DNA from 2 places in the Streptomyces sp. f51 genome. Region 1 is predicted to be linked to the other one. Evidence: riboswitches for the same ligand, from Rfam matches in the RefSeq annotation. Region 1 holds a riboswitch; the other holds the start of a gene.
The links. A riboswitch is a leader RNA that binds a small molecule or an ion and turns the genes downstream of it on or off. The one in region 1 is predicted to bind cyclic di-AMP.

Region 1 (4,176 bases):
TCACGACGTGACCTTCAGCACTTGGGCTACGGCCACGGCATCCACTACTGCCTGGGCGCGCCGCTCGCCAGGCTGGAGGGGCAGGCCGCGCTCGGAACGCTCCTCAGCCGGCTTCCCGACATCCAACTCGCCGGAGAATCGGCCGATTTGCGCTGGCGCGGAGGGCTCATTATGCGGGGATTGCGCACGCTTCCGGTGGAGTTCACCCCGGTCAAATAGGCCTTGATCGGCCCATCGCCGACCCTTCGTCACCCCTGCTGAAGTGATCCTTCCGCATACCGGAAAGAGCGCTCCCACGGCTACCGGAACATGACGGTCCATCAAATCTGTGATCTTCGCGTGATCTGTACTGCATCGACTTGTAACCAGCGATCGACTGCGGCTACGTTCACCCATCAACGCGGCACCCATGCTTCCGGATTGACGGGAGCCGCGCTGCTCCCCGCTGTCACGCGAAAGGCTTCCGCATGCTCTCCGGGAACGGCCGTCACCGTCGCCCTCGTCAGGCTCCCGCGCTCATCGTCGCCGCGGGGGTGACCGGATCGGCGATCGCCATCCCGCTGCTCGCCGCGGCGAGCGCGAGCGCCGCCGACGGAACCACCTGGGACCGGGTGGCGCAGTGCGAGAGCGGTGGCGCGTGGAGCGCCAACCAGGGCAACGGCTACTACGGCGGCCTTCAGCTCGACCAGGACAACTGGGAGGCGCACGGCGGCCTCGACTACGCCCCGACCGCCGACCAGGCCAGCCGCTCGCAGCAGATAGCCGTCGCCGAGAAGGTGCTCGCCGACCAGGGTCTCAAGGCGTGGCCGACCTGTGGTCCGCTCTCCGGGCTCAGCAAGGGCTCGGGCGAGATCAGCGTCGACACGGGCGTGGCCGGCGACTCGTCGGGCGGCGACGACTCCAGTTCCTATGTTTCCTCCGGTTTGTCGACTACGCCCAGTTCGTCCGCTTCGAGTGACGCGTCCGGTTCGGGCGGCTCCTCGGCCTCGGCCGACAGCACCCCGGCGCCCAGCGCCTCGCAGACCTCCGGCACCGCGGACGCGACGGCGGACAAGACCGACAAATCGGCTGATTCGTCCAAGTCGGTCCAGAAGAAAGCCTCTTCGAGCGCCTCCGCCACCCCGGGCAGCGGTACCGGACGGCACCGCGGCGAGGCCTCCGAGAACACGGCCGGCGACGCCGCCGACGGCTCCGCCGGACGGCACGCGGCGAGCGCCGGGAGCGACACCGCCGACGCCTCGTACGCCGCACAGGTCTTGGGCAGCATCTGGGACGGTTCCGACGACCTCGGCCTCGGTACCGACTGGGACAAGCTGGCCGCCGCCGACACGTCGGCCGCCGACAGTGGTCCCGGCCTCGTCGTCCCTGGTCGGAGCATTGCCGTCGTCGCCGAAACGGCCCAGCAGTAGCGGGAGTTCGCGTCACGGTTCGCTGCGGAATGTCCCATTTGGTGCAAGTGAGAGATGGGTCTCAGAAGCCCTGATCGTCTTTGAATTTCCGCCGATCGACTGCTTACGGTCGTGACCGCTCGCCACAGCGGGCCCCGACGGTCGCAACGCCGAATCCTGCCAACGGCCGTACGGGAACAGTCGTCGCGTCATGCGCCGTAGGCAGGAGCGGGGGACCCAAGGTAAGTGCCGGGCCCGGGAGTCGAGAGACGTCCGGGATCGGCTTGGGGTGAAGCCGCGTGCCGGATGTCCTGGAGACGGGATCCGAGGCACGTGGCCGGGCAACTCATTCGGCCCGAACCCGACAGCTCACCTCGCAGGCGTCGGTGAGGGGATCTCTCCATGCTGTTCTCCAGCAAGGGCAAGCACCGCCGCCCGAACAAGGCCACCCGCGTCGCCGCTCTCGCCGGTGTCACCGGTGTCGCCATCGCCGCCCCGCTGATGGCGGCCGGCAGCGCCTCCGCCGCCACCGCCTCCGAGTGGGACGCCGTCGCCCAGTGCGAGTCCGGCGGCAACTGGTCGATCAACACCGGCAACGGTTACTACGGCGGCCTTCAGTTCTCCTCCTCCACCTGGGCCGCGTACGGCGGCACCGCCTACGCCTCGAGCGCCGACCAGGCCTCGAAGTCGCAGCAGATCGCCATCGGCGAGAAGGTCCTGGCCGCGCAGGGCAAGGGCGCCTGGCCGACCTGCGGCACCGGTCTGTCGAGCACCCCGTACGGCGGCGGCTCGGCCCCGGCGGCCCCGTCCGCGCCCTCCTCGTCGAGCGCCTCGCAGAGCGCCCCCGCCACCCGTACGACGGAGCAGCCCGCCTCCCGTTCCGCGGAGCGCCCCGCCGCCCAGAAGACCGTCACCACGCCGACCGGCAAGAAGGTCAAGAAGGGTGACGGCGAGTACAAGGTCGTCAAGGGCGACACCCTGAGCTCGATCGCCGAGAAGAAGCACGTCAAGGGCGGCTGGCAGAAGCTGTTCAAGCTGAACAAGGACATCGTCGCCGACGCCGACGTCATCTACCCGGGCCAGCAGCTGCACCTCCACTGAGCAGTGCGGCACGCCGGCCGACCGGCCTCCTTCGGCGGAGGGAGGCCGTGGACCGGCGCCGCACCGCCCGCGCGAGCGAAAGCTCCCTCGTGAGGCCCCCGCACGGAGACCTCCGAGGTTCCCCGTCCCCACGGGCTCCCCGCTCCGGCGCGTGTTCCCCCGCACGCACCGGAGCGGGGTTTTTTATGTCTTTTTTTGTTCCGTTCAGGAACAATATGTACGCTCAGTTCCGCTCAAGGGGTGGTCGATCGCTGGCCGATCCCCGTGAGCCGGTTAGGCTCATCCCGCGGGGCTGCCAAGCTCCGCGTACCCGCGTCACATCCCATAAGGAGATGCTCGTGCCGTCCATCGACGTCGTCGTAGCCCGGGAAATCCTGGACTCCCGAGGCAACCCCACGGTCGAGGTCGAGGTCGGCCTCGACGACGGCAGCACGGGTCGTGCCGCCGTTCCGTCCGGCGCTTCCACCGGAGCGTTCGAGGCCATCGAGCTTCGCGACGGTGACCCCAACCGCTACCAGGGCAAGGGTGTCGAGAAGGCCGTCCTCGCCGTCATCGAGCAGATCGGCCCGGAGCTCGTCGGCTACGACGCCACCGAGCAGCGCCTGATCGACCAGGCGATGTTCGACCTCGACGCCACCGACAACAAGGGCTCGCTCGGCGCCAACGCCATCCTCGGCGTCTCGCTGGCCGTCGCGCACGCCGCCTCCGAGGCGTCCGACCTGCCGCTCTTCCGCTACCTGGGCGGCCCGAACGCGCACCTGCTGCCCGTTCCGATGATGAACATCCTGAACGGCGGCTCGCACGCCGACTCCAACGTGGACATCCAGGAGTTCATGATCGCCCCGATCGGCGCGGAGTCCTTCTCCGAGGCCCTGCGCTGGGGCGCCGAGGTCTACCACACCCTCAAGAAGGTGCTGAAGACCAAGGGCCTGTCCACCGGACTCGGCGACGAGGGCGGCTTCGCCCCGAACCTGGAGTCCAACCGCGCCGCCCTCGACCTCATCGTCGAGGCCATCAAGCAGGCCGGCTACGTCCCCGGCGAGCAGATCGCGCTCGCCCTCGACGTCGCCGCGTCCGAGTTCTACAAGGACGGCAAGTACGAGTTCGAGGGCAAGTCCCGCTCGGCCGCCGAGATGACCGAGTACTACGAGGAGCTCGTCTCCGCGTACCCGCTCGTCTCCATCGAGGACCCGCTGTACGAGGACGACTGGGCCGGCTGGAAGGTCATCACCGACAAGCTGGGCGACAAGGTCCAGATCGTCGGCGACGACCTCTTCGTCACCAACCCGGAGCGTCTGGCCCGCGGCATCGAGGAGGGCTCCGCCAACGCCCTGCTCGTCAAGGTCAACCAGATCGGTTCGCTGACCGAGACCCTGGACGCCGTCGAGCTGGCCCAGCGCAACGGCTTCAAGTGCATGATGTCCCACCGTTCCGGCGAGACCGAGGACGTCACCATCGCCGACCTCGCGGTCGCCGTGAACTGCGGTCAGATCAAGACCGGCGCCCCGGCCCGCTCGGACCGCGTCGCCAAGTACAACCAGCTGCTGCGCATCGAGGAGATCCTCGACGACGCCGCGGTGTACGCGGGCCGCTCGGCGTTCCCCCGCTTCAAGGGCTGAGCGAGCACGGCCTTCTAGGGCTGAGCCGCACGGCTCGTCCCGCGCCCTCCGTACGTCCCCGTACCCGG
Region 2 (4,176 bases), 510 kb from region 1:
AGGTCCGCGACGCCCAGCAGGGCCGGGAGCTGCTCGACCGTGCGGGCGGAGGCGATCGGCGCGGCGACCGTCGGCTGTGCGGCCAGCCAGGCGAGGGCGACCGTCGGGACGGCGACGCCGTGGGCCCCGGCGATCTCGTCGAGGGCGGCCAGGACCCGCGGCCCGCGGTCCGTGGCGAGGTGCTTGGCCGCGCCGGCCGCCCGGGGCGAGTCGACCTCCGTGCCGGGGCGGTACTTGCCGGTGAGGAACCCGGCGGCGAGCGCGAAGTACGGGACGGCCGCCAGACCCGCCTGGGAGGCGACGTCCAGCAGGGCGCCCTCGTAGGTGTCGCGCGAGACGAGGTTGTAGTGCGGCTGGAGCGCGACGTAGCGGGCGAGACCCTCGCGGTCGGAGAACTCCAGGGACTCCCGCAGCCGCTCCGGCGAGATGTTGGAGGCGGCGATGTGCCGCACCTTGCCGGCCTTCACCAGGTCGTCGAGGGCACCGATGATCTCTTCGACCGGCACCTCGGTCTTGTCGAAGTGCGTGTAGTAGAGGTCGATGTGGTCGGTGCCCAGGCGGCGCAGCGAGGCGTCGGCCGCGGCCTTGATGTTGGCACCGGACAGCCCCGGGTAGGCGGGGTGCTGGCTGACCTTGGTGGCGACCACGATGTCCTCGCGGTTGCCGCGGGTCTTCAGCCACTTGCCGATGATGGTCTCGGACTCGCCGCCCTCGTTGCCCTCGACCCAGGCCGAGTAGGAGTCGGCCGTGTCGAGGAAGTTGCCGCCGGCGGCCGCGTAGGCGTCGAGCACCGCGAAGGACCGGGTCTCGTCGGCCGTCCAGCCGAAGACGTTGCCCCCGAGGGAGAGCGGGAAGACCTCGAGGTCGGACGCACCGAGCTTGCGAAGAGAAGTCATGTACGACCTCAACAGCCGCACCGGATGGATGTATTCCGCAATCACCTCGGGACGGCCCGGGTGGGCGCGGGGGTCCGGGCCCGCCTGACCGGTGGTCCTGACGCAGGGGGGTGGCGTCGGGACCACCGGGGATCAGGGGGCGAGGCCCTTGCCTGAGATCAGGGGTTGAGGCCCTTGCTCTGGAGCCATGCCATCGGGTCGATGCCGGTGGGGTTGCCGTCGGGGTGCACTTCGAGGTGCAGGTGCGGCCCGGTGACGTTGCCCGTCGCGCCCACCCGGCCGATGACATCGCCGGTGGCGACCTTCTGGCCCACGCTGACGGCGATGGAGGATTGGTGGCAGAACCACAGCTCCGTGCCGTCGTCGAGGGTGAGGATCGTGCGGTAGCCGTACGCGCCCGCCCAGCCGGCCTCGGTGACGGTGCCGCTGTGGATCGCCTTGATGAGCGTGCCGGTGGGCGCCGCGAAGTCGAGTCCGGTGTGGTACCCGGAGGACCACATCGAGCCGGCCTCGCCGAAGCGCGAGGTCAGGGTGTACGAGGAGGTCGGCAGCGAGTAGCTCTTGGCGAGTTCGGCGAGGCGCTCCTGCTCGGCCTTCGCCTTGGCCGCCTCCTCCGCCTTCTTCTTCGCGGCGGCGGCCTTGGCCTCCGCGGCGTCCTGCTGCTTGGCGGCAGTCGCGACGGCCTTCTTCGCGGCGGCGTTCTGGGCGGCCTGCTGCGAGGCGGTGTCGGCGCGGTTCTGCTGCGACTTGGCCTGCTGCATGATGCGGTCGCGCAGCGCCTCACCGGCGTCGGTGGCGCCGTGGGCCTCGTCGGCGGTGGTCAGACCGGCGCTGGTGAGCGGGGTCGTGGAGCCCTTGGGCGTGCTGGATCCGCTGTCCGATATCAGGGCCTTGGCCGACGCGGTGACCGACGACAGGTCGGGCAGCGAGATCGAGACGGGCGCCTTGCCCGGGGCGGCGCTCGCGATGCCGCCCCCGCCGACGGCGGCGATGACGCCGACGCCGAGAACCGTGGAGCTGCGGGCGAGTCCTCCGCCGCGCTGCTTGCCCGTGCGGTGCCGGCCGCGGACGGGAGCGACGGAATCCGCGGTGGGATTCCACTCCTCCCAGGTTTCCTCGTCCTTGCCGTAGCCGAAGGTGTGCGTTTCGTTCGGCGCGAACGGGGTTGGCTGAGCGGGCCGGTTGGACGCCACGTGGGCGCACTCCTTTCCTTCCATGCCGCCTACCGGGTTAGCTGACGGGTTCGGAGCAGGAAGGTCTCCTACGGGCGTACTGCCACCGTGCTGTTACGGCGGATTACGCTCGATTCACCCCACGATGTGGGTCCCCGGTTCCCTTGCGGGATTCGGCGCGTGCGCACGGAGCCACCTCTTGTGACGGCTGTTACGGCCGCGCTGCGTTATCGAACGTTAATAGACCCGGCCACTGAATTCCAAGATGTTCCGACTGATCGTTAACGCCTTTTGGTCTGGACTTTGGGGTCATGAGCGATGAAAAACGGGCGAGTTGGCCTCGCGCCGGCGGCCCGCGTCACGGGCGCCGGACGGCGAGCAGCGCCAGGTCGTCCGTCAGCGCGCCGCCCGTGTGTCGGCAGACGGCCTCGAAGAGGGCGGCCAGCAGCGCGTCGGGACCGGGGAAGACCCGACCGGCCAGCCAGGCGGCCGGGTCGTAGAACTCCCCCCGCGGATCGCGGGCCTCGGAGAGCCCGTCGGTGTGCAGGAGCAGCGTCGCCCCGCGCGGGAAGCGGTGCTGCACCGTGGGGGCGCACGGGCCACCCAGCTCGCTCAACCCGAGGGGAAGCGCGAACGTCTCGGCGGAGAGGACGGCGAGCGTGCCGTCCGGGCCCAGCAGGAGGGGCGGCGGATGCCCCCGGTTGACGACGCGTACGACGCCCTCGCCGCGCGGGATCTCGGCGAGGACCGCCGTGGTGAACCCCTCGGCCGCCTCGACGCCGTCACGGCGGGAGCCCGCGCGCGTCAGCGCCCGCTCCAGGCGCCCCGCGACGCCCTGGAGGGTCGCCTCCTGCTCGGCCGCCTCCCGGAACGCGCCGACCACCGTGGCGACGGCGGCCACCGCGGTCATCCCCTTCCCGCGCACGTCCCCGACGACCAGCCGGACGCCGTGCGGGGAGTCCTGCACCGCGTACAGGTCGCCGCCGATGAACGCGTCCTCCTGCGCCGCCTCGTAGCGGGCGGCGACCTCGAGTCCGGCGATCCGGGCCTCGGGCTCGGGCAGGACGGCGCGCTGCGCGAACTCGGCGATCTCCCGGACCGAGGCGAGCCGTTCGTCGCCGCGCCGGACCACGACGTTGATGAGGACGGCCAGGACGGCGGCCGTCGCCACGGTGACCACCTCGGTGACGGCGTCGACGTGCAGGACGATGCCGAGCAGGAGGTGGACCGTGAGCACCGCGCCGACGGCGAGGGCTCCGGCGAGAACGGTGCCGCGCGGCGAGGAGAGGGGTGCGGCGACCAGGGGCGCGGCCGTGAAGAAGGGGGCCGCGGTGAATTCGGCGGGGGTGAAGCAGTCGTAGAGGATCCCGGCGACGACGAGCAGCACGGGCAGGGCCCGGACGAAGGCGCGGACGCACACGAGCCTGCGCGGCCAGGCTTCGGCGGGTCCGGGTGGTGGAGCGCTCCCGGGCCGTCCGGCGCCGGGGGACGGACGGCCGGTCCGGTCGTCGTGTCGTCCGGTCCGCCGCTCACCTCCTGGCTGCCCCACGCGTCCAGAAGAACCGGTGCGGTGGCGGCGGGCGACCGGTGTGGCCCGACCGGGGGAGGACGGCACCCGCCGGCAAAAAAGACGGACCGGCGGAAAGAGGACCGGCGGAAACGAGGACCGATGGAAACGAGGACCGACGGAGGAAGGTCGGTGGACGGCCGGAGAAACAAGGCCGGTGGAAAGCACATGCCAAAGGCCGGAACTCGTGAATCCGAGTTCCGGCCTTTGGTCTTCAGTAGCGGGGACAGGATTTGAACCTGCGACCTCTGGGTTATGAGCCCAGCGAGCTACCGAGCTGCTCCACCCCGCGTCGTTGACACCAGTGTACGCCATTCGCGGGACCCGGAGCACACACTTTGAACCGGGCCCCTAGGGCCGGGCCGGCAGATGCCGGTTGGGGGCCTGGGCGCGGTCCGCGTACTCGGGAAGGACCACGACCTCGGCGCCCGCCGCGGCGAGGAGCCCGTTCCCGTCGGCGTCCGTGACGAAGGTGTCGGGCTCGCGCCAGGCGGTGACGACCCGCCGCACACCGGAGTCGAGGATGAGCCGGGCGCACGGA

Region 2: another riboswitch for cyclic di-AMP. It lies ahead of WJM95_RS15210 (M23 family metallopeptidase); the one in region 1 lies ahead of WJM95_RS13000 (transglycosylase family protein).

What each region holds. Positions count from the first base shown of each region.
Region 1 covers NZ_CP149798.1:2,973,628-2,977,803, reverse strand. The annotation lists gene WJM95_RS13010 (cytochrome P450) at 1-219, shown strand, start outside; gene WJM95_RS13005 (transglycosylase family protein) at 468-1,409, shown strand; cyclic di-AMP (ydaO/yuaA leader) riboswitch at 1,593-1,786, shown strand; gene WJM95_RS13000 (transglycosylase family protein) at 1,791-2,489, shown strand; gene eno (phosphopyruvate hydratase) at 2,822-4,108, shown strand.
Region 2 covers NZ_CP149798.1:3,486,358-3,490,533, forward strand. The annotation lists gene WJM95_RS15205 (aldo/keto reductase) at 1-896, opposite strand, end outside; gene WJM95_RS15210 (M23 family metallopeptidase) at 1,055-2,089, opposite strand; cyclic di-AMP (ydaO/yuaA leader) riboswitch at 2,101-2,257, opposite strand; gene WJM95_RS15215 (PP2C family protein-serine/threonine phosphatase) at 2,427-3,617, opposite strand; tRNA gene WJM95_RS15220 (tRNA-Met) at 3,854-3,927, opposite strand; gene WJM95_RS15225 (dihydrofolate reductase family protein) at 3,987-4,176, opposite strand, start outside.